Linked DNA regions of Accumulibacter sp.. The protein of the gene in region 1 interacts with the protein of each later gene in a pairwise test. Links are inferred from orthologs where the notes say so. Each region holds a gene or a part of one and is shown in the gene's direction. Other genes may lie near its edges. The genes, in order: V5B60_RS19280, hypB and V5B60_RS02030.

What was found.
Region 2: the proteins of V5B60_RS19280 (region 1) and hypB interact in binary tests that used the Escherichia coli proteins (3 or more experiments, as listed by UniProt). The link is inferred for Accumulibacter sp. from one-to-one orthologs.
Region 3: the proteins of V5B60_RS19280 (region 1) and V5B60_RS02030 interact in binary tests that used the Escherichia coli proteins (3 or more experiments, as listed by UniProt). The link is inferred for Accumulibacter sp. from one-to-one orthologs.

What each region holds. Positions count from the first base shown.
Region 1 is NZ_JAZKUG010000001.1:4,363,353-4,370,590, reverse strand. The notes cover bases 1,419-4,113. They hold V5B60_RS19280 (FKBP-type peptidyl-prolyl cis-trans isomerase), read left to right. Parts: upstream 1,419-2,364; coding sequence 2,365-2,862; downstream 2,863-4,113. Other genes in these bases: V5B60_RS19275 (nucleoside recognition domain-containing protein), read left to right, coding at 3,018-4,113; V5B60_RS19285 (peroxiredoxin), read left to right, coding at 1,892-2,362; V5B60_RS19290 (SIMPL domain-containing protein), read right to left, coding at 1,419-1,673. In the rest of the region: eno (phosphopyruvate hydratase), read left to right, coding at 1-499; cell division protein FtsB, read left to right, coding at 523-939; more of V5B60_RS19290, read right to left, coding at 978-1,418; more of V5B60_RS19275, read left to right, coding at 4,114-5,069; V5B60_RS19270 (ABC transporter substrate-binding protein), read right to left, coding at 5,086-6,219; V5B60_RS19265 (metallophosphoesterase family protein), read right to left, coding at 6,428-7,238. UniProt on the Escherichia coli protein: Folding helper with both chaperone and peptidyl-prolyl cis-trans isomerase (PPIase) activities. Chaperone activity prevents aggregation of unfolded or partially folded proteins and promotes their correct folding.
Region 2 is NZ_JAZKUG010000001.1:2,405,216-2,415,816, forward strand. Bases 7,403-10,338 are described here. They hold hypB (hydrogenase nickel incorporation protein HypB), read left to right. Parts: upstream 7,403-8,334; coding sequence 8,335-9,342; downstream 9,343-10,338. Other genes in these bases: V5B60_RS10670 (nickel-dependent hydrogenase large subunit), read left to right, coding at 7,403-7,983; hypA (hydrogenase maturation nickel metallochaperone HypA), read left to right, coding at 7,976-8,317; hypF (carbamoyltransferase HypF), read left to right, coding at 9,335-10,338. Also shown: c-type cytochrome biogenesis protein CcmI, read right to left, coding at 1-838; V5B60_RS10630 (cytochrome c-type biogenesis protein), read right to left, coding at 964-1,449; V5B60_RS10635 (DsbE family thiol:disulfide interchange protein), read right to left, coding at 1,446-2,030; V5B60_RS10640 (heme lyase CcmF/NrfE family subunit), read right to left, coding at 2,041-4,044; cytochrome c maturation protein CcmE, read right to left, coding at 4,061-4,540; heme exporter protein CcmD, read right to left, coding at 4,537-4,770; heme ABC transporter permease CcmC, read right to left, coding at 4,772-5,521; heme exporter protein CcmB, read right to left, coding at 5,522-6,190; cytochrome c biogenesis heme-transporting ATPase CcmA, read right to left, coding at 6,199-6,840; more of V5B60_RS10670, read left to right, coding at 6,979-7,402; more of hypF, read left to right, coding at 10,339-10,601. UniProt on the Escherichia coli protein: Involved in the maturation of [NiFe] hydrogenases. Required for nickel insertion into the metal center of the hydrogenase. Exhibits a low intrinsic GTPase activity, which is essential for nickel insertion.
Region 3 is NZ_JAZKUG010000001.1:445,873-452,235, reverse strand. What follows is about bases 1-2,947. They hold V5B60_RS02030 (NADH-quinone oxidoreductase subunit C), read left to right. Parts: upstream 1-660; coding sequence 661-2,235; downstream 2,236-2,947. Other genes in these bases: V5B60_RS02020 (hypothetical protein), read left to right, coding at 2,857-2,947; V5B60_RS02025 (NADH-quinone oxidoreductase subunit B family protein), read left to right, coding at 2,235-2,759; V5B60_RS02035 (hydrogenase 4 subunit F), read left to right, coding at 1-656. Also shown: more of V5B60_RS02020, read left to right, coding at 2,948-3,075; V5B60_RS02010 (alkaline phosphatase), read left to right, coding at 3,572-5,188; V5B60_RS02005 (AarF/UbiB family protein), read right to left, coding at 5,224-6,363.

The sequences.
Region 1 (7,238 bases):
ACTGAGTCCGCACGAGTTGGTCGATTACCTCGCCAATCTGGCCGATCGCTTCCCGATCGTCTCGATCGAGGATGGCATGGCCGAAGGCGACTGGGACGGCTGGAAGCTGTTGACCGCCCGCCTCGGCAAGGGGGTGCAGATCGTCGGCGACGACGTCTTCGTCACCAACACGCGTATCTTCAAGGAAGGCATCAGGCAGGGAATCGGCAACTCGATCCTGATCAAGATCAACCAGATCGGCACGCTTTCCGAAACCTTCGCCGCCATCGAGATGGCCAAGCGCGCGCGCTATACGGCGGTCATCTCGCACCGCTCGGGCGAGACCGAGGACAGCACGATCGCCGACATCGCGGTCGGCATGAATGCACTGCAGATCAAGACGGGTTCGCTGTCGCGTTCCGACCGCATCGCCAAGTACAACCAGTTGCTGCGCATCGAGGAGGATCTTGGTGACACCGCCGGTTACCCCGGTCGCGACGCCTTCTACAACCTCGCCTGACCGCCGCTCGCGGTTGACACAAGGTGCGCTGGCTGGCTATCGCGCTGCTGGTCGTCATCGTCCTGCTGCAGCACCCGCTGTGGCTGGGCAAGGGCGGCTGGTTGCGCGTCTGGGAGGTTGACCGGCAACTGGCGGAGCAGAAGGAGACCAACAAGGTGCTCGAGTTGCGCAACGCCGGGCTCGATGCCGAAGTACGCGACCTCAAGCAGGGCTATGACGCGATCGAGGAGCGTGCCCGCTTCGAACTCGGGATGGTGAAGCAGGGAGAGGTCTTCGTCCAGATTCCGGAAAAGCCGGCGGCAGACCAGAGGGCGGTGGTGATGCCCGGGAAACCGCCGCCCGCGCCGGTCGCCAAGGCGGCAGGGTCGGCACCCGCCAAGGCCGCAGCCGGCAATCCGTCCGGAGCAGCGGCGCAGACGGGGAAGACGGTCCGGCCCTAGCAGCCTGCAGCCGCCGCCCGCCGAACGAGCGGGAAGCGCTATTCGATCAGCTCGATCTGCCCCGAGACCGTGCTGCTGACCAGACTCTCGCCGGCTTCCAGCGGCATCGGCGGTGGCGCCGCGTCGGCCGCCATTGCCGCTGCGCGCATGACCGGCATCACCGGTGGCCGGCCGCTGCTGCTGACGCTCAGGTGCCGGATCCGGAATGGCTTGCCTAGTGCATCGGCGATCACCTTGGCGCGTTCGCGGAAGGCCGCCAGCGCGGCGAGCGTCGCCTCGGTCTCTGCCTTGCGACGGGTTTCGGCTGCGGGCAGCATGCTCAGGTTGGCAACGCCGAGCGAGGCTTGCAGCTTGCCGAGCAGTTCCGACAGCGCTGCCGCGTCGGTGGACTCGAGTGTCAGATCCGAGCGCATGCGCCAGCCTTCAATCCGGTTGCCCTTGCCGTAAACGGGATGCGTGTGGGTGGCGCCACTCTGTACGCGGACGTTGCCGTAGGAGCGGGCCATCTTCAGCCCGTCCGTGATGAGACCGTTGACCCGTTTGCCCAGCTCGCCCGGCGTTGCTCCGGTCGCTTCGGCGAAGACGGTCGCGCGCGCCAGGTCGTTGGCCGCTGGCCGGCTGGCTTCGGCAGCCAGCTCGATGGTCGTCTGGCGGTCGGCTGCCGCCAAGGCGGGTGACGCAGACAGCAGGGCGAGGACGGGGAGGGCGTGGCGCAGGGCGGTGAGTGCTTTCATTTTCTCTCCAGTTCGGACGCTTGCTACGGATGAGGTCTCTCGTGGTCGCCGCCCCGCTGGTCGCGGCACTGTTGCGCGGGCGGGCCGCCGGCCGGCGAAGGGGAACATTCTAGCCGCATTGCAGCTTTTCTTTCCGGTAGTCAGATCCGGGAAGCTTGGTTAGAATCTGCTCCGCCCGCGCACGATCCGTGCGCGGTTGGGGTCTTTGAGGGGGTAGCATGCTGAAAGCAGGACAGGCGGCGCCGATGTTCGTCCTCCCCGATGCGGACATGGAACTCATCGACATGGCCCGCTTTCAGGGCAGAAGCAATGTCATCCTCTTTTTCTACCCGAGGGATGGCGCGCCGTGCTGTACCCTGCAGGCAACTGACTTCTCGGATCACGAGGACGAGTTCGCGCGGCTCGATTGCCAGATCTTCGGCATCAGTCGCGACGATTGTCTGAAACATGCCGAGTTCCGCGACGAGCACGGCATCTCCATCAGCCTGCTGTCGGACGAAGACGGGCTGGCGTGCAGGCAGTACGGTGTCTGGCAGGAGAAAGAGGTGAATGGTGTCCGGAGATCCGGAATTGTCCGCTCGACTTTCATCATCGACAAACAAGGCGTCCTTCGGCTCGCGGAGTACGGAGTCAGCGCCAAGGGCCACGCGCTCGCCATGCTGCGGGCAGTGAAGGAACTGAATTCATGAACATGCAAGTTGCCAAGAATACCGTCGTCACGCTTGATTACAGCGTCACCGACTTCGAAGGCGAACTGGTCGATGCTGGCCAGGAACCGCTCGTCTATCTGCACGGCGGTTACGACGACATTTTCCCGATGATCGAGGAGGCCGTCCACGGCAAGCGCATCGGCGAGTCGGTGGTGGTCAGGATGCAGCCCGACGACGCCTTCGGTGAGTACGATGCAACGCTCGTCCAGCTCGAACCGCGGAGCCAGTTCCCCGACGAACTACAAGTGGGCATGCAGTTCGAGGGCATTCCAGAGGGCGGCGATGAGGACGACGACGAGGATGTCCTGATCTACCGCGTCACCGAGATCGCCGCCGACAAGGTGGTGCTCGATGGCAACCACCCGTTGGCCGGCATGGCGCTGATCTTCACCTGCACGGTAACCGCGGTTCGTCCGGCGACCGCCGATGAAATCAGGCATGGCCATACCCACGACGACGACCAGGACGATGAGGACTGAGCGCTGGGTCGCGCCACCGTGTGGCATTCGCAGACTGGTTGCCGACGGCAGCGACTGAGCAGCGGCGGTTGCCCGCCGTCTGCGGCGGCTGGCGGCCCTGAGCGGCCGCGCCGCGCCGCGCCCGGGCTGGCGGCGAGGGCGCGAGCGATGGCCGCATGGTGAACACGGGCAGGGTCGGCATCCTGCTGCCGCAGCCCCTGCTGCGCGGCAGGCGGCGACCGCGCGTGGCGCTGGTCGGCCACCAGCGCACGGGCAAGAGCAGCCTGTTCGTCGCTGCGTCGAGTGCTTTGCCGCAGCACCGACTTCTGCGCCATGGCGATGCCCGCGATGAGTGCGTCGTCGATATCGGGCTCGAGCAGATCTCATTGGTGGATCTGCCCGCGGTGGGCTCGCTGCACGCGCCCGGGTCGCGTGACCTCCGGTTGCTGGAGTACCTGCTCTGGGGCGACCGCCAGCCAGCGGTGGCGGCACACGAGGACGACCTGCCGGCAGAGTCCTTCGACGCGCCCGACGTCCTCATCCAGGTCGTCGACGCGACAGCGCTGCAACGGGACCTCGAACTCAGCCTCGAACTGTGCCTGCTCGGCAAGCCGCTGCTGATCGCTCTCAACCGTGTCGACGAGGCACGCCGCAAGGGTGTCTACGTGAATGGCCGTGCCCTGTCGGAGCAGCTCGGCGTGCCGGTTTGGGCGACCGTGGCGCACATGGGAATTGGTGTCACCGATCTCTTTGCCGCTGCGCTGGAGGCCGCGCGCGTGCCGGCGTTGCCGCCCGTGCGGACGCCGGGACCGCACCTCGCAGCGGCGCTGGAGCCGCTGCGCTCGCTGCTCGCGCAGCCGGCGGTGGCGCAGAGCTTGCGCGTTCCCCTGCCCTTCCTGTGCGTGCAGCTGGCGGCGAACAACGAGTACTTCCTGCAGGAGTTGGCCAGCCATCTGCCGCAATTGCTGCCGCAGGTGTTGGCAGCGCGTGCGGCTGCCGCGCGGCGGCTGCCGCGGCCTCTGCCGGATGAGCTGCACGCCGACCGCCACCATCAGGCAGCGATCCTCTTCGAGAGCGTCAGCCGCTTTGGTGGTACGGCCGCTGCCGGCCGCTGGCAGCGGTTGCTCGACGGCGTCTTCCTGCATCCGCGCTGGGGCCTGCTCGGCAGCACGCTGGTCTTTGCGCTGGTCCTTGTGGTGGTGTTCGAAATCAGCGGCACGATCGACGCGTGGACCGCCGCACCCCTCGTCGAGTGGGCGCAGCAGTGGCGTCCCACGTCCACCCCGGCAGTGGTCGGGCGGGCGGTGGTAGACGGACTGATCGGTCTCATCGCCATCGTCGTCCCCTACATGCTGCCGCTGGTGCTGTTGCTGGTGGCGCTCGAGGAAGCCGGGATCATGCACCGCGTCGCCTTTGTCGTCGACCGTGGCTTTCACCGCATCGGTCTGCACGGGGGCGTCGCCGCGCCGTTCCTCGTCGGCCTCGGCTGCAATGTGCCGGCCATCTCGATGGTGGCGGCAACCAGCAGCGGCAAGGAGCGGCTCGTCGCGACGCTGCTGCTCGCCTTCGTCCCCTGCTCGGCGCGCTCGGCGATCATCCTCGCGATGGGGGGCAAGTACCTTGGCGGATTCGGCGTCTTCGCCATCTTCGCCCTCACCTTCGTCGTTCTCACGGTGCTCGGCAGCCTGCTCGCGCGACGCTACGCCAACGTTGCTGCCGTCGGACTGATCCAGGAAATTCCCCCATATGCGCTGCCGCGTTGGCGTCCGGTGCTGGCAAGGACCTGGGAGCGGTGCAGCGACATCGTCACCATCGTCACGCCGCTGCTGGTGCTGGGCAGCATCCTGCTGGCGCTGCTCGACCACTTCGGCGCCGACGAATGGATCAACTTGGCTCTGTCGCCGGTCACTCAGTGGTGGCTGGGTCTGCCGGCCCTGCTCGGCGTGCCGATCCTGTTTGGCGTGCTGCGCAAGGAGCTGTCGCTGCTGATGATCCATCAGGCGCTGGGCACGATCGAGATCGTGCCGCCGCTCGACGAGGTGCAGATCGCCACCTTCCTCGTCTTCATCACCTTCTACATTCCCTGTGTATCGACCTTCGCGCTGATGCTGCGCACGATAGGCATGCGCCAGGCCGGCTTCTCGATCGCACTGTCGGTGGCCACGGCGCTGTCGATCGCCGGCGCGGTCCGCCTGCTGCTCGAGTTCTGGCGACTGCTCTGCGGCTGAGTTCGCGGGCGGCGAATCAGCGCAGCAGCTTGCCGCTGCGGTTGAGAATGGTGATATCCACGAAACGCGACCCGGCGTGGCGCCGCGACGAGAAGCTGATGAAGACGCCGCCGAAGTCATGCTGCGACAGCCCCTCCAGCGTGTCACGCAGCTTGCGCCGTGTCGGCTCGGGCCCTGCCCGGCGCAGTGCTTCGACCAGCACCTTGGCGCCGAGATAGCCCTCGACGAAGGTGTGGTTGAGCGTCACGTCCTTCGGCTTGAACTTCCTGAAATTGTGCTGGATCTCCCGGATCAGCGGCACCGTGTGGCTGTTCGGATCGGGCACCACCTGCGTCAGTGCCAGCCCCTCGGCCTTGTCGGCACCGATCTTCTGCACCACCTGGGCGGCGTCGGTGACCGACAGCGCGACATACTGGGCGAGGTTGCCGGCGGCACGTGACTGTTGCAGAAACTCGGCGCTGGCGGCGGTGTTGGCGATCAGGATGACCGCCTGTGGCTGCGCGGCAGCGATCGTCTTCACCGCGGCGGCGACGTGGGTCGTGTTCTTTTCGTATCCTGCCTCGGCCACGAGGCTGCCAGCCGCCTTCTGGATCGACTCCCTCGCACTCGCCAGGGCGCCCTTGCCGAACGCGTCGTCCTGGTAGAGCACGGCGAAGCGCTTGTAGCCGGTGGTCGCGTACTGGTCGGTGATCTTGTCGATCTCCTCGGCGTAGCTGGCGCGCGTCATGAACAGGAAGGGGTCGTTGCGGCGGACCAGGCTTTCCGCGCCCGAGCGCACGGCGATCAGCGGAATGCCGGCGTCGGCGAGCACCTTCTGGTCAAGCATCGCCTCGACGTTGCCGGTGCCGACGAAGCCGATGAAGGCCAGCGGCTGCTCGTTCCGGAGCATTTCGCGCGCGAGGCGGACGGTCTCTTCGGTCTTGTAGCCATCGTCGGCCGACAGCAGCCGAATCCGCGCACCGTGAATTCCCCCCTCGGCGTTGACGGCGTCGAACAGGAGCTGCGCACCCGCCCGCATGTGTGTGCCGGTGGGGGCAAGCGGGCCGCTGAAAGCGGCGACTTGGCCAATGACGATATCGGCGCTGGCGGTCACGGCAAGAACGGCGAGAAGCGAAGCCAGCGCAGCGCGCAGCCAGACGGTCAGTCTCATGATCCATCCCTCCTGAAGCGACAGGAAGCCGTGCCGATCAGGCTGTCACGACCGGGGTCACACCCGCCAGTCGGCCTGGCCCGACCGCTTGCACTCGCCCGTCAACCCGGCCAGCAGCCCGAGAGGGTTCCTGGCCAGCGCGATGCGGACGCTTTCGTCAGTCAAGTCTAGAGCGTGTGCCGGCTGCTGTCGACAGGCTTCTGCGCCCTCAGGGCAGGCGACGCGGATGCGGGTGTACCTCGAAGCGGAAGAGCTGCGGCTGCTGCTCGTCGATGATGACCTTCACCCAGCCCATGAACGGCGAGCCGAAAGTCTCCAGGCGGGTGAAGCTGCTGATCGGCTGCTTCGTCAGTGGATGGTGCAAGGGTTGGTCGATGCGTTGCCAGTGCGTGTCGCCGTGGATCAGCAACACCTGTCCGGCGAAGGTGACGGCCTCCTGGCCCAGGGTGTCGAGCAACTCGCGATAGCCGGCATGCGGCAGGCCGGCGGCGTGGTGGCGGAATGCCGGGTTGCCCTGCATGAGGATGACGATGCCGGCGAGGCGTTCACGTCGGGCGACGGCAAAGCCCTGGCGCAACCAGTCGATGACGACCGGGTTGCGGACGATGAACTCGCGGGATGGCTCCGTGCCGAGACCGAAGTTGTTGTTCGGCCCGGGAACGTTGAGCGAGATGAAGAGCACCGGGCCCAGCCGCCAGCGCAGATGCTCCGGGTAGTCTCCGGGCTGTTGCTCGACCGGCAGCACCGACTGTCCGCGCGAGCGTGGCGCGGCAAAGAACAGCTGCCGCAGCTTCTGCAGGCGCTCGAGCGGATCGAACTTGCCGGCCGGGAGATGGCGGCAGTCAGCCCATTCGTTGTCACCGGGAACGTAGATCAGCGGTGCCGGCGAGGCGTCGAGAAGGTCGCGGCGGGCTTCGAGCAGCGTATCGCTGCAGATCTCGCGACTGCCCTTGAGGTCGCCCGCGTGCACGATGAACGCCGGATGCTCGGCGGCGATGTCGGCGAGCATCCGCGGCAGC
Region 2 (10,601 bases), 2.0 Mb from region 1 along the record:
CAGCGGTTCGGGCGGCGGCGATGTCTCGTGCCTCGCCGATCGCCGCGGCGACCGTCTTTGCCTCGTCGCTGCCGGGTTCGAGCTGCGACAGGAGGCGTGACCAGTAGTCGGCGGCAGCGGCGAAATCCTGCCGTTCCCGGGCTGCCGCGCCGGCGAGCAGCAGCGCCTGTGCTTCGTTCGGGTCGATCTCCAGTGCCCGCTTGATCAGTTCGCCCGCCTTGCCCTGCAGGCTGCCGCCATGCACCTGGCTGAGCACCTCCGCGTAGTCGGCGAGCAGGCCGGCATCCTGGTCGACGACGCTGCCGGCACGGGCGTAGGCGTCGGCCGCCTCGGGGTAACGCTCGAGGACCTTGTACGAGCGCGCCAGCATGACCCAGCCCTTGCCGTCTTCCGGGTTCTTCTTCAGTCTTTCGACCAGCCCGCCGATCATCGCGTCGATCTGCTCGGGAGCGATGCGCGCCTGTCGTTGCAGAGGGTCGAGAGCGCCCGGGTTGCCGAGCAGCGCATAGCCGGCAGCAGCGGCCAGCGGGATGACAAGGAGGAGGAACAGCGCCGTGCGCCGGCCACCGCCTTGGCTGAGCGGTGCGGCCGGCTGCGTCTCCACTTCGTCGAGCAGGCGGCGCTGCAGCTCGCTGCGCGCCTGCGCCGCCTCGGCGGCGCCGAGCGTGCCTTCGTCCCGCTCGCGTTCGAGTTCGGCGAGCTGGTCGCGGAAGATCGCCAGATGGGTTTCGCGCCGGTCGGCGCCGGCGGCCGGTGGCGCCGACCGCCACAGCGGCAGCAGCAGGATGGCCAGTGCGGCGGCGAGCAGCAGCGCCGCAACGATGATGAAGGCAGTCATGCTCGTCCTAGTCGGGACCGCTGCGGGCGGGAGTCATGCGGCGTCTTCCCTGGCCGCAGACTGGAAGCTGGCCGGTGGCGGTGGAATGAGGCGATGCTGGGCACCTGCGGCCCGGTCGGCAGAAGTCATGGCCGTGGCGGCGCGTCCGGATCGTGCAGCAGCGCCTCGGCACGCCGCGTCTCGTCGGCGTTCAGCGGGCGCTGCTTGCGGAGTGCGCGCTCGCGCCGCCGCAGGTGGAGCAGAAGCGCGCCCAGGGCAGCGACGAAGAGCAGGCCGGGACCAAACCAGAGCAGCAGCGTCGTCCCCTTCAGGGGCGGCCGGTAACGGACGAAATCGCCGTAGCGGCTGACCATGAACTCCATGATCTCGGCGTCGCTGCGGCCGTCACGGATCAGGCTGCGGATCTCGCGGCGCAGGTCGTTGGCCAGTTCGGCGTTCGATCCGGACAGCGACTCGTTCTGGCAGACGAGGCAGCGCAACTCGGAGGAGATCGCCACCAGGCGCTTCTCGGTCGCCTCGTCGGCGGCGAGCGGTGCCGCCTCCCGGGCCTGCAGGCGGCTGCCGGCGATGGCGGTGAGGAGCAGGAATACGATGAGCAGCCAGCGGCTCATCGGTTCAGCTCGGCGAGCAGCGGCAGGATCTTGCCGGCGAGGATGTCCGGCGTCACCGGGCCGGTGTGTTTCATGCGGATAATGCCGGCCTTGTCGATGACGTAGGTTTCGGGGACGCCATAGACGCCGTAGTCGATACCGACGCGGCCGTCGATGTCGAGCACGGAAAGGGTGTACGGATCGCCATGCCGGGCCAGCCAGCCGCCAGCGCGCTCGATGACCATCCGCTTCTCGGCGGCGGCGTCGAGCCTGCTGCTGTCGATCGCTCCGTCGCCGCGCACTTCCTTGTAGTTGAGGCCGATCAGCGGCACAGTCTGGCGCTTCGCCAGGTCGACGAGGAGCGGGTGCTCCTGCCGGCAGGAGACGCACCATGATGCCCAGACGTTGAGCAGCCAGGCCTTGCCAAGCATTTCCTGCGGCGAGAACTGCTGCTCCGGTGCATCCAGGCGCGCCAGCGAGAACGCCGGTGCCGGCTTGCCGACGAGCGGCGAGGGCACGTCGCGCGGGTTCAGGTTGAGGCCGACGGCGAGCAGGACGACGAGGACGACGAAGCCGATCAACGGCCAGAGAAACCGGTTCATGCGCGATCCCTCAACTGTTCTGCGGCACGGGCGTGGCAGCCGATGCCGGCTGTGCCGAGGGCGCGCGCGCCTTGATGCGGTAGCGACGATCACTCATCGCGGCGAGTCCGCCGATGGCCATCAGCACGCAGCCACCCCAGATCCAGTCGACGAATGGCTTGTGGTAGACGCGCACCGCCCACGCCGCTTCCGGTCGCGACTTGTCGATCGGTTCACCCAGCGAGACGTACACGTCACGCAGCAGGCCGGTATCGATCGCCGCTTCGGTCATCGGCATCGAAGACGCGACGTAGAAACGCTTCTCGGGGTACATCTTGCGCAGCGTGTGCCCGTCGCGGATCAGATCGACGTCGCCGACCAGCGCGCGGTAGTTCGCACCCTGCTGCTGGCGGACGCCGTTGAAGCGGAAGACGTAGCCACCGACGCTGACGGTGTCGCCGATGTCCATGCGCACGTCCTTCTCGGTCTGGTAGCCGCCGACCATGGCGACGCCGACGATGAAGACGGCGATGCCGAGATGCGCCAGGTGCATGCCGTAGAAGCTGCGCGGCTGCCGGCCGAGCGTTGGCAGCAGCGCCTGCCCGGCGCGCGTCGCCTGCACCCGCTGGTAGATGTTGAGCAGCGTGCTGCAGGCGATCCACGCCGCCAGCAGCAGGCTGAGCGCGACCAGCGGTTTCCATGCGCCGGCGAGGAACGGTGCTCCGGCCCCGACCAGCGCCGCCGTCAGGAAAGCCCAGCGCAGCGTTCGCACCAGCTCGCCGAGTTCTGCCTGCTTCCAGCGGACGAAGGGTGCGACGCCCATCAGGAACACCGCCGGCAGCATCAGTGGCACGAAGACGGCATCGAAATAGGGCGGGCCGACCGAGAGCTTGCCGGCGCCGAGGGCGTCGATCAGGAGTGGGTAGAGCGTGCCGAGCAGCACCGAGGCGCAGGCGACGACGAGCAGCACGTTGTTGGTCAACAGCAGTGATTCGCGCGAAAGCAGGGCGAAGCGGCCACCGAGGCCCACCTTCGGTGCGCGCCAGGCGAACAGCGCCAGCGAGCTGCCGATGACGGCGACCAGGAAAGCGAGGATGAAGATGCCGCGCCGCGGGTCGGTGGCGAAGGCATGCACCGAGGTCAGGACGCCGGAGCGGACGAGGAAGGTACCGAGCAGCGACAGGGAGAACGCCGAAATGGCGAGGAGGACCGTCCAGTTCTTGAAGCTGCCGCGCTTTTCGGTCACCGCCAGCGAATGCACCAGGGCCGTGCCGACCAGCCAGGGCATGAACGACGCGTTCTCGACCGGATCCCAGAACCACCAGCCGCCCCAGCCGAGTTCGTAATAGGCCCACCACGAGCCGAGGGCGATTCCCAGCGTCAGGAAGATCCAGGCGGCGGTCGTCCACGGTCGCGACCAGCGTGCCCAGGCGGCGTCGAGCTGGCCGGAGAGCAGCGCCGCGATGGCGAAGGCAAAGGCCACCGAGAAGCCGACGTAGCCCATGTAGAGCATTGGCGGATGAAAGATCAGGCCGGGATCCTGCAGCAGCGGGTTGAGGTCGCGACCCTCCTCGGCGCCCGGCAGCAGGCGCTCGAAGGGGTTCGAGGTGAGCAGGATGAAGAGCAGGAAGCCGGCGCTGACCAGTCCGAGGACGCCGAGTACCCGTGCCACCATGTGATCGGGCAGCTGTCGCGACAACAGGGCGACCGCCAGCGCCCACAGCACGAGCATCAGGACCCAGAGGAGCAGGGAACCCTCGTGCCCACCCCAGACGGCGGCGATGCGATACTGCAGTGGCAGCAGGCTATTCGAGTGCTGGGCGACGTAGAGCACCGAGAAGTCGTTCTGCACGAAGGCGGCGGTCAGGCAGCCGAAGGCGGCCCCCAGCAGCAGCGCCTGGACGATCGCCGCCGGGCGGGCAAGGGCAATCCACGGTTGCCGTCCGCTGTGGGCGCCGAGCAGCGGCAGCGTTCCCTGCGTCAGCGCGACGCACAGCGCGAGAATGAGGGCGAAGGTGCCGAGTTCCGGGATCATGGGCGTCTCGTCCGGGTCACTGCCTGGTCGTGCGGGCGGCGGCTTCGGCTGCCGCCCTGTTCGCTGCCGCCCGCTGGTGCGCATCGCCGACCGCCTTGGCGGCTTCCGGCGGCATGTAGTTCTCGTCGTGCTTCGCAAGGACCTCGCTGGCGGTGAAGACGCCGTCTTCGGCGAGCTTGCCCTGCGCGACGACACCCTTGCCCTCCTGGAACAGGTCGGGCAGGATTCCCTTGTAGGCGACGGTCATGTCCTTCTCGGTATCGGTGACGACGAAGCGCAGCGTCACGCCGTCCGGCTGGCGTTGCAGCGAGCCTTCCTTGACCATGCCGCCGATGCGGAAGCTCTTGCCCTGCGGCGCCTCGCCGGCGGCGACCTGGGTCGGCGAGAAGAAGAAGACGAGGTTGCTGCGGAAGGCGTTGAGCACCAGGGTTGCGGCGACGGCGAGGATCGCGAGGCCACCGAGAATGAGCGCGATGCGTTTGTGACGAGGCTTCAATCGTTGCTCCTGTTTGCCGTACCCCGCTGGCTGGTCGCGCTGGCTTGGCCGCGCTCCGCCGCTTCGGCCCGGTACTGTCTTCTGAGGCGGGCGATCAGGCTCTTGCGACCCCGCAGCAGCAGCATCGGTTCCGCCACCATCAGCAGCACCATCACCAGCAGCGATCCCCAGACGTAGGGGCCATGCCGGCCCATCGCCAGGAATTCGGCAAGACTGTTCCAGTGGATCATCCTATTCCTTCCCGCCGAGCAACGTGCGCACCCAGTCGGTATGCCGCTCGCGTTCGAGCATGATGACGCGCACGCGCATCAGCGCCACCGCGATGCTGTACATCCAGCAGGCGAGCGCGCACAGCAGCATGCCCCAGAGCATCATCGCCGCCATGCTCGGAGCCTTGGCCAGGCTGACCGAAGCGCCCTGGTGCAGCGTGTTCCACCACTGGACCGAAAAATAGATGATCGGGATGTTGACCACCCCGACCAGCGCCAGGATCGCGCCCGCCCTGTCGGCACGGCGAGGGTCGTCGATCGCCGCCTGCAGGGCGATGAAGCCGATGTAGAGGAAGAGCAGGATCAGTTCGGAGGTCAGGCGCGCGTCCCAGACCCACCACGTGCCCCACATCGGCTTGCCCCACAGGGCCCCGGTCCACAGCGAGAGAAAGGCGAAGAGGGCGCCGGTCGGCGCCAGCGCCGACGCCATCATCCCCGACAGGCGGGTGTTGAAGGCGAGTCCGGTCGCCGCCCAGAAGGCCATCACCAGGTAGATGAACATCGACAGCCACGATGCCGGCACGTGCAGGAAGATGATCCGGTAGCCCTCGCCCTGCTGCGCGTCGGTCGGCGCCAGCAGGAAGCCGATGCCGAGGCCGGCGACGCCGAAGATCGCGGCGAGACCCCAGAACCACGGAATCATGCGGCCGGCGAGCGGGTAAAAGCTCTGCGGGCTGGCATACCTGAACCAGTTGATCAGTCTGTTGCTCATCTATTCCAGGGCGACTCGCAGCGCCGCGGCCGTTGGCCACGGCGCAAAAAACACGCCACCGAGCGCCAGGGCGCCGAGCAGCGACAGGTGGGCCTGCGCTCCGAGGCCGGTGACCGTCGCATCGACGGCACCGGCGCCGAAGATCAGCACCGGAATGTACAGCGGCAGGACCAGCAGCGACAGCAGGACACCGCCGCCGCGCACGCCGAGGGTCAGCGCGGCGCCGATGGCGCCGATCCCGGACAGCGCCGGCGTGCCGATCAGCAGCGACAGCGTCAGCACCGCCAGCGCGTCCTCCGCCAGGTCGAACTGGATGCCGAGCACCGGCGCCAGCAGGACCAGCGGCAGCCCGGCGAAGAGCCAGTGCGCGATCACCTTGCCGAGGACGATCAGCGCCAGCGGTTGCGGCGCGAGCGCCAGTTGCTCGAGCGTCCCGTCGCGATGATCGTCGGCGAACAGGCGCGGCAGCGAGAGCATCGTCGCCAGTAGCGCGGCGACCCACAGCACACCCGGAGCCATTCGTCGCAACTGCTCCGGTTCCGGCCCGACGCCGAGCGGGAACAGGCTGACGACGATGATGAAGAAGAACGTCGCGGCGACGATGTCGGCCTGCCGCCGCATCGCCAGTCGCAGGTCGCGGCCGATGACTGCACGGATCAATGATAGCATCGGGCTGGCTACAATCGTTGCTGCGATGCAGCATCGTCGCCGAGCGTCAGCTCGCGAACGCTGCCGGCGGATACCGCGACCGCCTGATGGGTGGTCAGCACGGCCAGCCCGCCACGTTGCAGGTGCGCCCCGACGAGCCCGGCGACGAGATCGATTGCCGCCCTGTCGAGCGCGACGTAGGGCTCGTCTAGCACCCACAGCGCGCGTTTCTCGTGCACCAGGCGGGCGAGCGCGGCGCGTCGCTTCTGTCCCTGCGACAGATAGCGGCAGGCGAGGTCCTCGCGGCCGAGCAGCCCGACCAGTTCGAGCGCGGCGAGTGCCGCCTCCTCGTCGAGCGCCTCCTGCGCCAGTCGCGCCGTCGCCAGGAGATTCTCGAGCGGCGTCAGTTCCTCCTTGATCGCGTTCTGGTGACCGAGAAAGCACAGCTCGCTGCGGAATTCCTCGCCCAACCGCGCGATCGGCCGGCCACGCCAGCGGATCTCGCCGCTGGCCGCTGGCGTCAGGCCGCACAGCATGCGCAGCAGGCTGGTCTTGCCGGAGCCATTGCGGCCCTGCAGGGCGAGCATCTCGCCAGCCGCGAGACGGAAGCTGACGCCGGCGAACAGGCGGCGTTCACCGCGCACACATTCCAGATTGGAAGCTTCGAGCATGCCAGAGGGGGTCCGGGTCGGGGTCAGTGCCGGCAAGGGCGTATTGTGAACCCGCGAGTTTAGCCCCGGATTGACCGAAATCAAAATGGATTCAATGGCCTCTAGTATCGTTTGCGAGTGATTTCCGGGAGCGTGGCCGTGCAAGAGGGTTCTCTGGATCTGGCATTGACCTGGGATGGGAAGCGGATTGTTGCCGCCACGGTGGCGTCAAACCGGCCGCAGGTGGCGTCGCTGCTGCGTCGGTTGCCGGCGGCAGCCGTGAGCGAACGCGTCCTGCAGCTGTTCGGCATCTGCCGTCAGGCGCAGGCCGCCGCTGCCGCGCTGTGCGTCCGTTCGGCGCGCGGCGAGCGACTGACGCCTGGTGCGCTCGACGAACTGGCGCTGCCGGTGGCGCTGGAGACCATTTCGGAGCACCTCTGCCACCTGCTGATTGCCTGGCCGACCTTGCTCGCCGATCCGTTGCGGCCGCCCCGCGTGGCCGACTGTGGCGACTGGCGCCGTCGCCTGCGGGCCGCTTCCGACCGGCGGTCGGCGGCGGCAGTTGCCGCCGATCTGGCGCGCTGGCTCGGCGAAGCCGAGCTGCCGTCGCCCGGCGAGGAGTCGCCACACATCGCGGCGGCGCCGCTGCTGCCGGTGCTGCCGGCAGCCGAATGGGAGCGCATGGCGCTGCTCGCGGACTTCGCACTCCTGCCGACCCGCGCCGGCGAGGTGGCCGAGACCGGCGCCCTCGCGCGGCAGGTGGGCGATGCGGCGATCACCCGGTTGCTTGCCGCGGGCAGGCGGTTCGCGGCGCGGCTGCTGGCACGCCGGCTCGAGTTGTGCTGGCTGGCGGCCGCGCTGGCCGATCCGCCGCGTCTGTCGGCGTTGCTCGACGCCAGCCCGGTGCGCGCCGGCGTCGGCCTGGCGCGGGTCGAAACGGCGCGCGGCACTCTTCTGCATCGTCTCGAGCTGGCCGGCGATGGCGTTGCACACTACCTGATCGTCGCGCCCACCGAATGGAATTTCCATCCGCAAGGTGCTTTCGTGCGCGAGATCAGCGGCTTCCCGGCGGCCAGCCAGCGGGCCGCACGCTTCGCCGCCGAGCGTCTGGCGCTGTCGCTCGACCCCTGCGTTCCCTGCAGCTGCAGGCTCGTCGATGCATGAGATGTCCCTGGCCGTCGGCATCGTGGACCTCATCGAGGAGGCGGCCAGGGCGCAGGGATTCCGGCGGGTGCTGACGGTGGCGATCGAGATTGGCGAGCTGGCGGCGGTGGAAGCGGAGGCCATCGGCTTCTGTTTTTCCGCAGTGGCACGCGGCACGCTGGCCGAAGGAGCGCGCCTGCAAATCGTGCAGGTGCCGGGTGAAGGTTTATGCTTTAATTGTCATCAGACGGTGCCGCTCGCGGCGCTGTACGACCCCTGCCCTGCCTGCGGCGGTCACCCGGTGCAGGCGACCGGTGGTACCGAGATGCGGGTCAAGGAGCTGGAGGTCGAATAACAACAGGAGACAGCAATATGTGTACGACTTGTGGTTGTGGCGTCGGGGACACGCGCGTCGCGGGCGAGTCGGTGCCGGCGCCGGCGAGCACCGATGCGGCCGCGTTGCCGGAATCGGGGCAGGCACGGCGGTATCGCCCGGCAGGTGTGGCGACGCCGGCCGACGCCGATGGTGGTTACCGCCGGAACGAACATCACGAACATCACGGGGATGGCGAACACCATCCACATCACGGGCATCACGGGCATCGCGGCGGACCCGGTACGGCGACGACGCCAGCGCGTCTGGTGCAGATCGAGCGCGACATCCTGGCCAGCAACGACGCCTATGCGGCGGAGAACCGTCGCCGCTTCGAGGAACAGGGGATCTTCGCGCTCAACCTGGTTTCCAGCCCCGGGTCGGGCAAGACCTCGCTGCTCTGCCGCACCATCGAACTGCTCCGTGGCCGCTTGTCGCTGGCGGTCATCGAAGGTGACCAGCAGACCAGTCGCGATGCCGAGCGGATTCGCGCGACCGGGGTTCCAGCATTGCAGATCAACACCGGCAAGGGCTGCCACCTCGACGCGCACATGGTCGGCCACGCGCTGCAACGCCTGTCACCGGGCGATGACTCGCTGCTGTTGATCGAGAACGTCGGCAACCTCGTCTGCCCGGCGGCTTTCGACCTCGGCGAGGCGCACAAGGTGGTGATCCTCTCGGTCACCGAGGGCGAGGACAAGCCGCTCAAGTACCCGAACATGTTTGCCGCCGCGTCGCTGATGCTGCTCAACAAGATCGATCTGCTGCCACACCTGAGCTTCGATGTCGACCTGGCGATCGCCCATGCGCGACAGGTCAATCCGGCGTTGCGCGTGATGCGGCTGTCGGCGACCACCGGCGAGGGTTTCATTGAATGGCTGGCCTGGCTCGACGAGGGTTGCGCCGCGGCGCAGCGGAGCAGGAAGACGACGATCGACGCACTGCGCCGGCGGGTCGCCGAGCTTGAGAACCTGTTGTCCAGCGGTACGAGGTGCTGCGATGGCTGAGCAGAACGTTTGCCAGAACATCCGCGTTAGCGGTGTCGTCCAGGGCGTCGGTTTCCGTCCCTTCGTCTGGCGCCTGGCGCGGGAACTGGGCCTGGCCGGCTGGGTCCGCAACGATTCCCGTGGCGTCGAGATCGAAGTGCGCGGTGCCGCCGGGCAGGTGAAATCGCTCGTCGAGCGCCTGCAGCACGAGGCGCCGCCACTGGCCCGGATCAATTCGGTGGTGGCGCGTGATGCGGCACCGGCGCGCGCCGGCGACGGTTTCGTCATCATCGACAGCCGCAGCGGCCGTGCGGCGACGATGATCGGTCACGACACCGCCGTCTGCCGTGACTGCCTCGCCGAGATGTTCGATCCCGCCAGCCGCCGCTGGCGGCATGCCTTCACCAATTGCACCAACTGCGGGCCGCGCTACACGATCAGCCGCGGCCTGCCCTACGACCGCTCGCGGACGAGCCTCAAGCCATTTCCCATGTGTGCGCGCTGCCAGGCCGAGTACCGCCGCCCCGACGACCGGCGTTTCCATGCCGAGGCCAACTGCTGCCCGAAGTGCGGGCCGCAACTGTTCCTGCTCGACAGCGAGGGGCACCGGCTGGCCGGCGATCCCATCGCCATGGCCCTGGATTTGCTGCGCGACGGGCGGATCGTCGCCATCAAGGGGCTCGGCGGCTTCCATCTCGTCTGCGACGCGCGCAACGCGGTGGCCGTGTCGCTGCTGCGCGAGCGCAAGCAGCGTGAGCAGAAGCCGTTCGTCGTCATGCTGGCCAACCCGGCGTCGGCGGCGTCCTTCGTCCAGATGGGCATCGGCGAACCCGGCCTGCTGACCCTGCCGACGCGGCCGGCGATCCTGATCCGCAAGCGCAGCGGTTGCGACGCGGCGCTGCCCGGGGTCGCACCCGGGCTCGCCTGGCTGGGCGTCATGCTGCCGTACACGCCGCTGCACTTCCTGCTCTTCCACGAAGCGGCGAGGCGCCCGGCGGGACTCGGCTGGCTCGAGCGGGCGCAGGACCTGGCGCTGGTGATGACCAGCGCCAATCCGGGTGGCGAGCCGCTGGTGATCGGCAACAGTGAGGCGCTGTTGCGACTCTACGGCATCGCCGATGCCTTCCTGATGCACGATCGCGACATCGTTACCCGTTGCGACGACAGCGTCGCGCGCATCACCAGCAGCGGTCTGCAGTTCATCCGCCGCGCTCGCGGCTACACGCCGCGGGCGATCAAGCTGCCGCGTTCGGGACCGTCGGTACTGGCGCTCGGTGGCT
Region 3 (6,363 bases), 3.9 Mb from region 1 along the record:
TGACCGACGGGGCTCTGGCGAGCCCGCTGGCCGGTCACCTGATGATGGCCTTCGGCCTGCTGTCGGTGGTCGTGGCGGTGTTCTTCCTGTCGCGCCAGAAGGACGTCAAGCGCATGTTCGCGTACTCGTCGATCGAGCACATGGGCCTCATCACCTTCGCCTTCGGCATGGGCGGATCGATCGCCAACTACGCCGGTCTGCTGCACATGACCGTGCATTCGCTGATCAAGTCGGCGATCTTCTTTGCCGTCGGTCATGCGACGCAGAAGGCCGCGACACAGAACATGGCCGACATCCGCGGTCTGATCAAGGTCAGCCCAACCGTCGGCTGGGGGATGATGCTTGGCTCGCTGGCGATCCTTGGCATGCCGCCCTTCGGCGTCTTCGCCAGTGAATTCCTGATTCTCACCACCGCCATGCGCGATCAGCCGTGGGCGACGCCCTTCCTGTTGCTCGCTCTCGGCGTCGCCTTCGCCGCCGTCTTCAGCCGGGTGCAGCCAATGGTTTTCGGCGAAACCTCGGTCAGGCCGCTGGCTCATCCGCCGGCGCTGGTTCCGGTTTTCGCCCACCTCGGTCTCGGCCTGATGCTGGGTCTGTACATCCCGCCCTACCTGGACGCCTGGTATCGCCAGGCTGCCCGGATGATTGGCGGCTGAAGCGATGCCGATCGCCGGCTTCAGTCTCGATTGCGAGCGCCTGCCGGGCGAGTTGCCGGCCTGGCGCGCGACGGTGCGCTCGGAGACCTGGGCAGTGGTCGCGCGCGGGGTGGCGGCGAAGGGCGGTCGCCTGGTTGCGCTGTGGGGCTCCGATCGGACGCGCGGCGCCGCGGGCGGTTTCGTCGTTTCGGCTGCCTATGCCGTGCGCGAAGGCCTTCTGTGGCTTGACCTGCCGCTCGCCGAGCGGGGTGCAGGCTATCCTGACCTGGCGTCGTTGTTCCCCTCTGCGGGCCGCATGCAGCGGGCTGCCGCCGATCTCTTGGGGATTGCTGCGGACGGTGCCGCCGACCGGCGGCCGTGGCTAGCCCATGGCACTTGGCCAGAGGCTTGCCTTCCCTTGCGCCGCGATGCTGCGGCAGGGCGGGCTGGTGCGGCCAGAGAAGTCGCCGACTACGCCTTCGTGCGCGTCGAAGGCGATGGCGTGCATGAAATACCCGTCGGACCCGTGCATGCTGGAATCATCGAGCCGGGGCACTTCCGCTTCTCGGTCGTCGGCGAGAAAGTGCTGCGTCTCGAACAGCGCCTGGGCTACAAGCACAAGGGGATCGAGCAGCGCTTCACCGAGCTGTCGCCACTCGACGGCCATCGCCTGGCCGGGAGGGTTTCCGGCGATTCGACAGTCGCTTACGCCTGGGCCTACTGCACGGCGCTGGAGTCGATTGCCGGCTATGCGGTGCCGGCGCGTGCCGCCTGGCTGCGCGCGCTGCTGCTCGAACGTGAGCGAATCGCAAATCACCTCGGTGACCTGGGTGCGCTCGGCAACGACGCGGCTTTCGCCTTCGGACTGGCGCAGTTCTCGCGACTCAGGGAAGACTGGCTACGCCTCTCGAACGAAGCTTTCGGCCATCGACTGATGATGGACTGCGTCGTCCCCGGCGGAGTGGCATCAGACGTGGAGCGCGCGGTTGCCGACCGCCTGACGCGACAATGCGACACCATCGAGCGCGAAGTGCGGGACCTGCGACAGGTGTACGATGAACATTCCGGCCTGCAGGACCGCTTCATGACCACCGGCCAAGTGCCGCCCCCACTCGCCGCCCGCCTCGGGCTGACCGGTCTCGCTGGCCGTGCCAGCGCGCAGGCTGCCGACCTGCGTTGCGACCAGTCATGGGCCCCCTATGATCAGCTTGCCGTGAACATGGCGACGCGGACCGGCGGCGATGTCGCGGCGCGGGTCGCCGTACGCTTCGACGAGGTCTTCGAATCGCTGCGCCTGATTCGCATCATCCTTCTGCGCTTGGGCGAGAGCGACCGTGGAAGCGATATCCGTGGCGAGTTGCGGCTGCCGGCAAAGCTTGCCCTTGGCGCAGGGTGGATCGAAGGCTGGCGCGGCGAAGTCTTCGTCGCCCTCGAGTGGGACGGCGAGCGTGGCGCCAACAGAATCCGCCGCTGCCACTGCCACGACCCCTCCTGGCAGAACTGGCCGGTGCTCGAGCACGCGGTCATCGGCAATATCGTTCCGGACTTCCCGCTGATCAACAAGTCCTTCAACCTTAGCTACACGGGGCACGATCTCTGATGTGGCGAATCCTCAAGAAGATCGCAGGGCAGGGCATCCGCAGCGAAGCGGCGCCCGAATTCAGCGCCGCGCACGGTGTCGAAGGCGACGGCATTCAGCACGAACTACTTGCCATTCTTGGCCAGGCATTGACCATCCGCCAGGTCGATGCCGGCTCGTGCAATGGCTGCGAACTCGAAATCAACGCGCTGAACAATCCGTACTACAACATCGAAGGGCTGGGTATCAAGTTCGTCGCCAGCCCGCGCCACGCCGATATGCTGCTGGTCACCGGACCGGTTTCGCGGAACATGGAAGTGGCCCTGCGCCGAACCTACGAGGCCACGCCGGCGCCCAAGTTGGTCGTCGCCGTCGGCGATTGCGGTTGCGACGGCGGGCTCTTTGGCGAGAGCTACGCGAGTTGCGGACGCGTCGCCAACGTCATTCCGGTCGACGTCGCCGTGCCCGGTTGCCCGCCGCCGCCGATCGAGATTTTGCGCGGGATTCTGACGGCGGTGCGGCGGTGTCGGCTGGCGCCGGGCTGATCAGGAGTTGTTTTCCCCGCAATTCGACCTGCGGATAATCCGGATCAACGTCCATCGGGTGCGGAACTGCTTTTTCCGGCCGGGCGAATGCAAGCGCATGGTTCTCGGCATCTTCCGCGAGGCGCAAGGCGCGGCGCCGAGCAGCCGCCAGATCGGCGAAACGCTGACGACCAACCGGGGAGTGGAAGCGACGACCGTCATGATCGAGCCGATGCGGAAGAACGCCATTGGCGTGGGGCGTTGCCTGCCGCGTACCGGGACCTTGGTCGTTGCCGGTCGGGGGGACGGACACGGCGCCACCTGGGCGGTCGCCTGACCGCTTCACACCGCCAGGCTTTCCCCCCTGGCCGGAGGTTGCCCTGCCAGCACCCGCACCAGTCCCGGCTCACCAGGGCCCGGATGCACTTGCCGACGATATCGCGGAAGATGTCGCCGTTGCGCCAGCGCCGGGTGTCTTCCCGGTAAGCCTGGTCACCGTGGTCAACGTGCAGTGGTTCGGTTCCGAAGCGCAGGGGCTGACCGACAAGACCGCCGACCGCAAGGTGGCCAATCAGCTGCTCTATTGGGATAGCGAGCCCATGCTGGACATCGTCGAGCAAGGCCTCCCGTGGAGTCTTGACGGCGACGGTGCGCTCTTCCGTCTGCTTTCCGACGCGCAGCGCATCCGCCTCGCGCACCTGTTCGATCCCGCTCTGGCCGTCCATGCCTCGGTCGTCGAGCCGCTGCAGCACCAGATCACTGCCGTCTATCAATCCATGCTGCAGCGACAGTCCTTGCGCTTCCTGCTCGCCGACGACCCCGGCGCGGGCAAGATGATCGACCAGCGGCAGACGGCCCCGCGGTGGGGACCGGGACGGTCACTGCGCCGGGCAGGGAATCCGTGGCCGGCGTCTGGCTTCGGGCCATCTTTCGGGTATAAAGTCGGCTCCCGCTCCCTGTTCATTGCCGGAGAGATCCTGATGCGCGCGCGAATCGCCAGCCACCTGCTCGCTACCTTGGGCCTGCTCACCCTGTGCCTTGCCGCCACCCTCACCCAGGCCGCCCCGGCGCGGAACGTGCTGCTGTTCATCAGCGACGGTGCCAGTTGGGGCACCTGGGACATGGCCAGCTACTATCAATACGGTCGGAAGGGCATGCAAGCCTATGACCGGTTCCCGGTGAAGCTGGGCATGACCACCTATCCGTTGAACACCTCGACCACACCGACCCACAACGCTGTGCCGACGGTGTCGTACGATCCGGCCAGCGCGTGGGACAAGACGCCAAACGCCGGGAACTACGGTGGCTTTCCGAGTCACTTCAACGGCTACGACTACATCAAGCGCGACCACACCGATTCCGCCGCCGCCGGCACCGCCCTGGCGACGGGCGTGAAAACCTACAACAACGCCATCGGCGTCGACAACTTCGCCCAGGACCTCGCCTGGATTACCCAGTGTGCCAAGGCGCAGGGCAAGGCGACGGGAATCGTCTCGAGCGTGCCCTTTTCCCATGCCACGCCCGCCGCTTTCGCTGCGACGAACCGCAATCGCAACAACTACGGCGAGATCAGCCAGGCGATGGTCGACAACCCGGCGGTCGACCTGATCATGGGTGCTGGCCATCCCGACTACGACAGCAACGGCAGGCTGCGCGCCGCACCGGTCTTCGCCAAAGACACCGGCACTGGCGGCGGCTACATGTCGCGGACCGCCTGGAACACGGTCAACGACCGCGCAAAGTGGCAACTCGTGCAGACCAGGTCCGACTTCGAGGCACTGGCGAAAGGCGCCCTGGCGCTGACCGGCCGCAAGATCATCGGCCTGCCGCAGGTCCATGACACCCTGCAGTACCGTCGCGACGGCGCCGTGGTCGGACGCGGGGCCCCGACTCCCAGTGGCAAGGCCTACATCGACACCGTGCCAAGCCTGGAGACGATGACCCGGGGTGCCCTGAACGTCCTCAGCAAGGGCAGCGATGGCTTCTTCCTGATGGTCGAGGGCGGCGCCGTGGACTGGGCCGCGCACGCCAGGGATACCGCCGGCATCATCGAGGAGCAGATCGACTTCAACCGGGCGGTGCAGGTGGCCGTGGACTGGGTGCAGGCCCACAGCAGCTGGGACGAGACCCTGCTCATCGTTCTGACGGACCACGGCAACGGCATGCCCATGGGCCCGCACTCCGACAGCGTCGCCTTCGAGCCCATCCGCAACAACGGCGCGGGCAACCTGCCCGGGGTCAAGTGGCATTACCACACCCACACCAACGAGAACACCCTGCTGTGGGCCAAGGGGGCCGGTGCCGACCGCTTCTACGACGAAGTCGACGGTGTGGACCCCGGGCTGGCCCAGGTGCTCGGCTTCAATGATGGCCGCTACATCACCAACACGGATGTCGCTGCCGTTCTGCAGGCGGTCATCGTCGCCGCGCCTGCGACCTGCGCGCGCTGATGCCGGCGCGTCTGCGCCCGGGCCAGCGGTTGCGATCAGATGCGGCTCCCGGCCCAGAGACGGAGCACGCTGGCCGGTATCTCGGCGCCGAGACCGAACAGGTCGGCATTCGAGAGGTGGGCGCCGCCGCGCGGGCGCCGGTCCGGCCAGACCCAGGGCCGCCACCAGAGGCTGGCGATGAACTGGCTCGCCCCTTCGCGGACGAGGACGCCATCGATCGCCATGTCCGGCGACACGTCGGCGGCGACACCCGCCAGGGTCAGCAGCGCCTTGCGCAACAGGCTGACGTCTTCGGGGAAGCGGACTGCCGAAGTCGCCGCCAGTGCGTCCAGCAGGGACGTCATCCAGTCGAACCCCGGGAAGCGGCCGCTGCGTACCCGGCCGATCGCCTGTCCGACTGCGGCCTCGACCTGTTCGTCGTCGATCACGTGGCCGAGCCCGGCGATCGCCATGCAGGCACGCCGGTGGTTCAGTGTCAGGGCGCCGAGAACGAGTTGCACGACCGCTTCGCATTGCCGTTTGGACAGGGTCGTCGTCAGCGCCCAGTCGAGAATGGCCAGTCGCCCGTCCGGCATCGCCAGCAGGTTGCCCGCGTGCGGGTCGGCATGGAAAGTGGCCCCGGCCTCGCCGCTTCGCCAGAAGGGCTGCGCGAGCAGGGCGCGGACCACTCGTTCGGCGCGCCGTCGCATCTCCCTCGGCGGCAGATCCTGCACCGTCACCTTGCAGCCATCGACCCGCTGCATGGCGGTGACGGTCGGTGTCGAAAAAGGGAAGAGATGCGGGATGACGATGTCCGCTGCGTTGGCATGGAACTCGGCGGCCTGGCGCAGATGAGCCTGCTCGCGCTCCAGGCGGACTTCATTGGCGAGCAGGCGGGCAACGCTGTCGAGGGTGTTGGCGTAGTCGAACACCGGCAGCCCGTGCGCGACGCAGCGCTCCTCGAGGTGGCTGCCGAGCGCCGGCCAGATGGCGAGTTCCTCTTCCAGCCGCTGCTCGACGCCCGGCCGCAGCACCTTGCAGACGCCGTGCTGCGGCGGTCCGTTCGCCGCCGGCTGCCAGACGAAGGGAACGACGACGGCGACGCTGGCCTCGGCAAGTGCCTTGCGCGCGATGCGCAGGCCCGTGACCTGGCCCAGCTCGCGTTCGAGCTGCGGCCGGACGGCCCGCAAGGAATC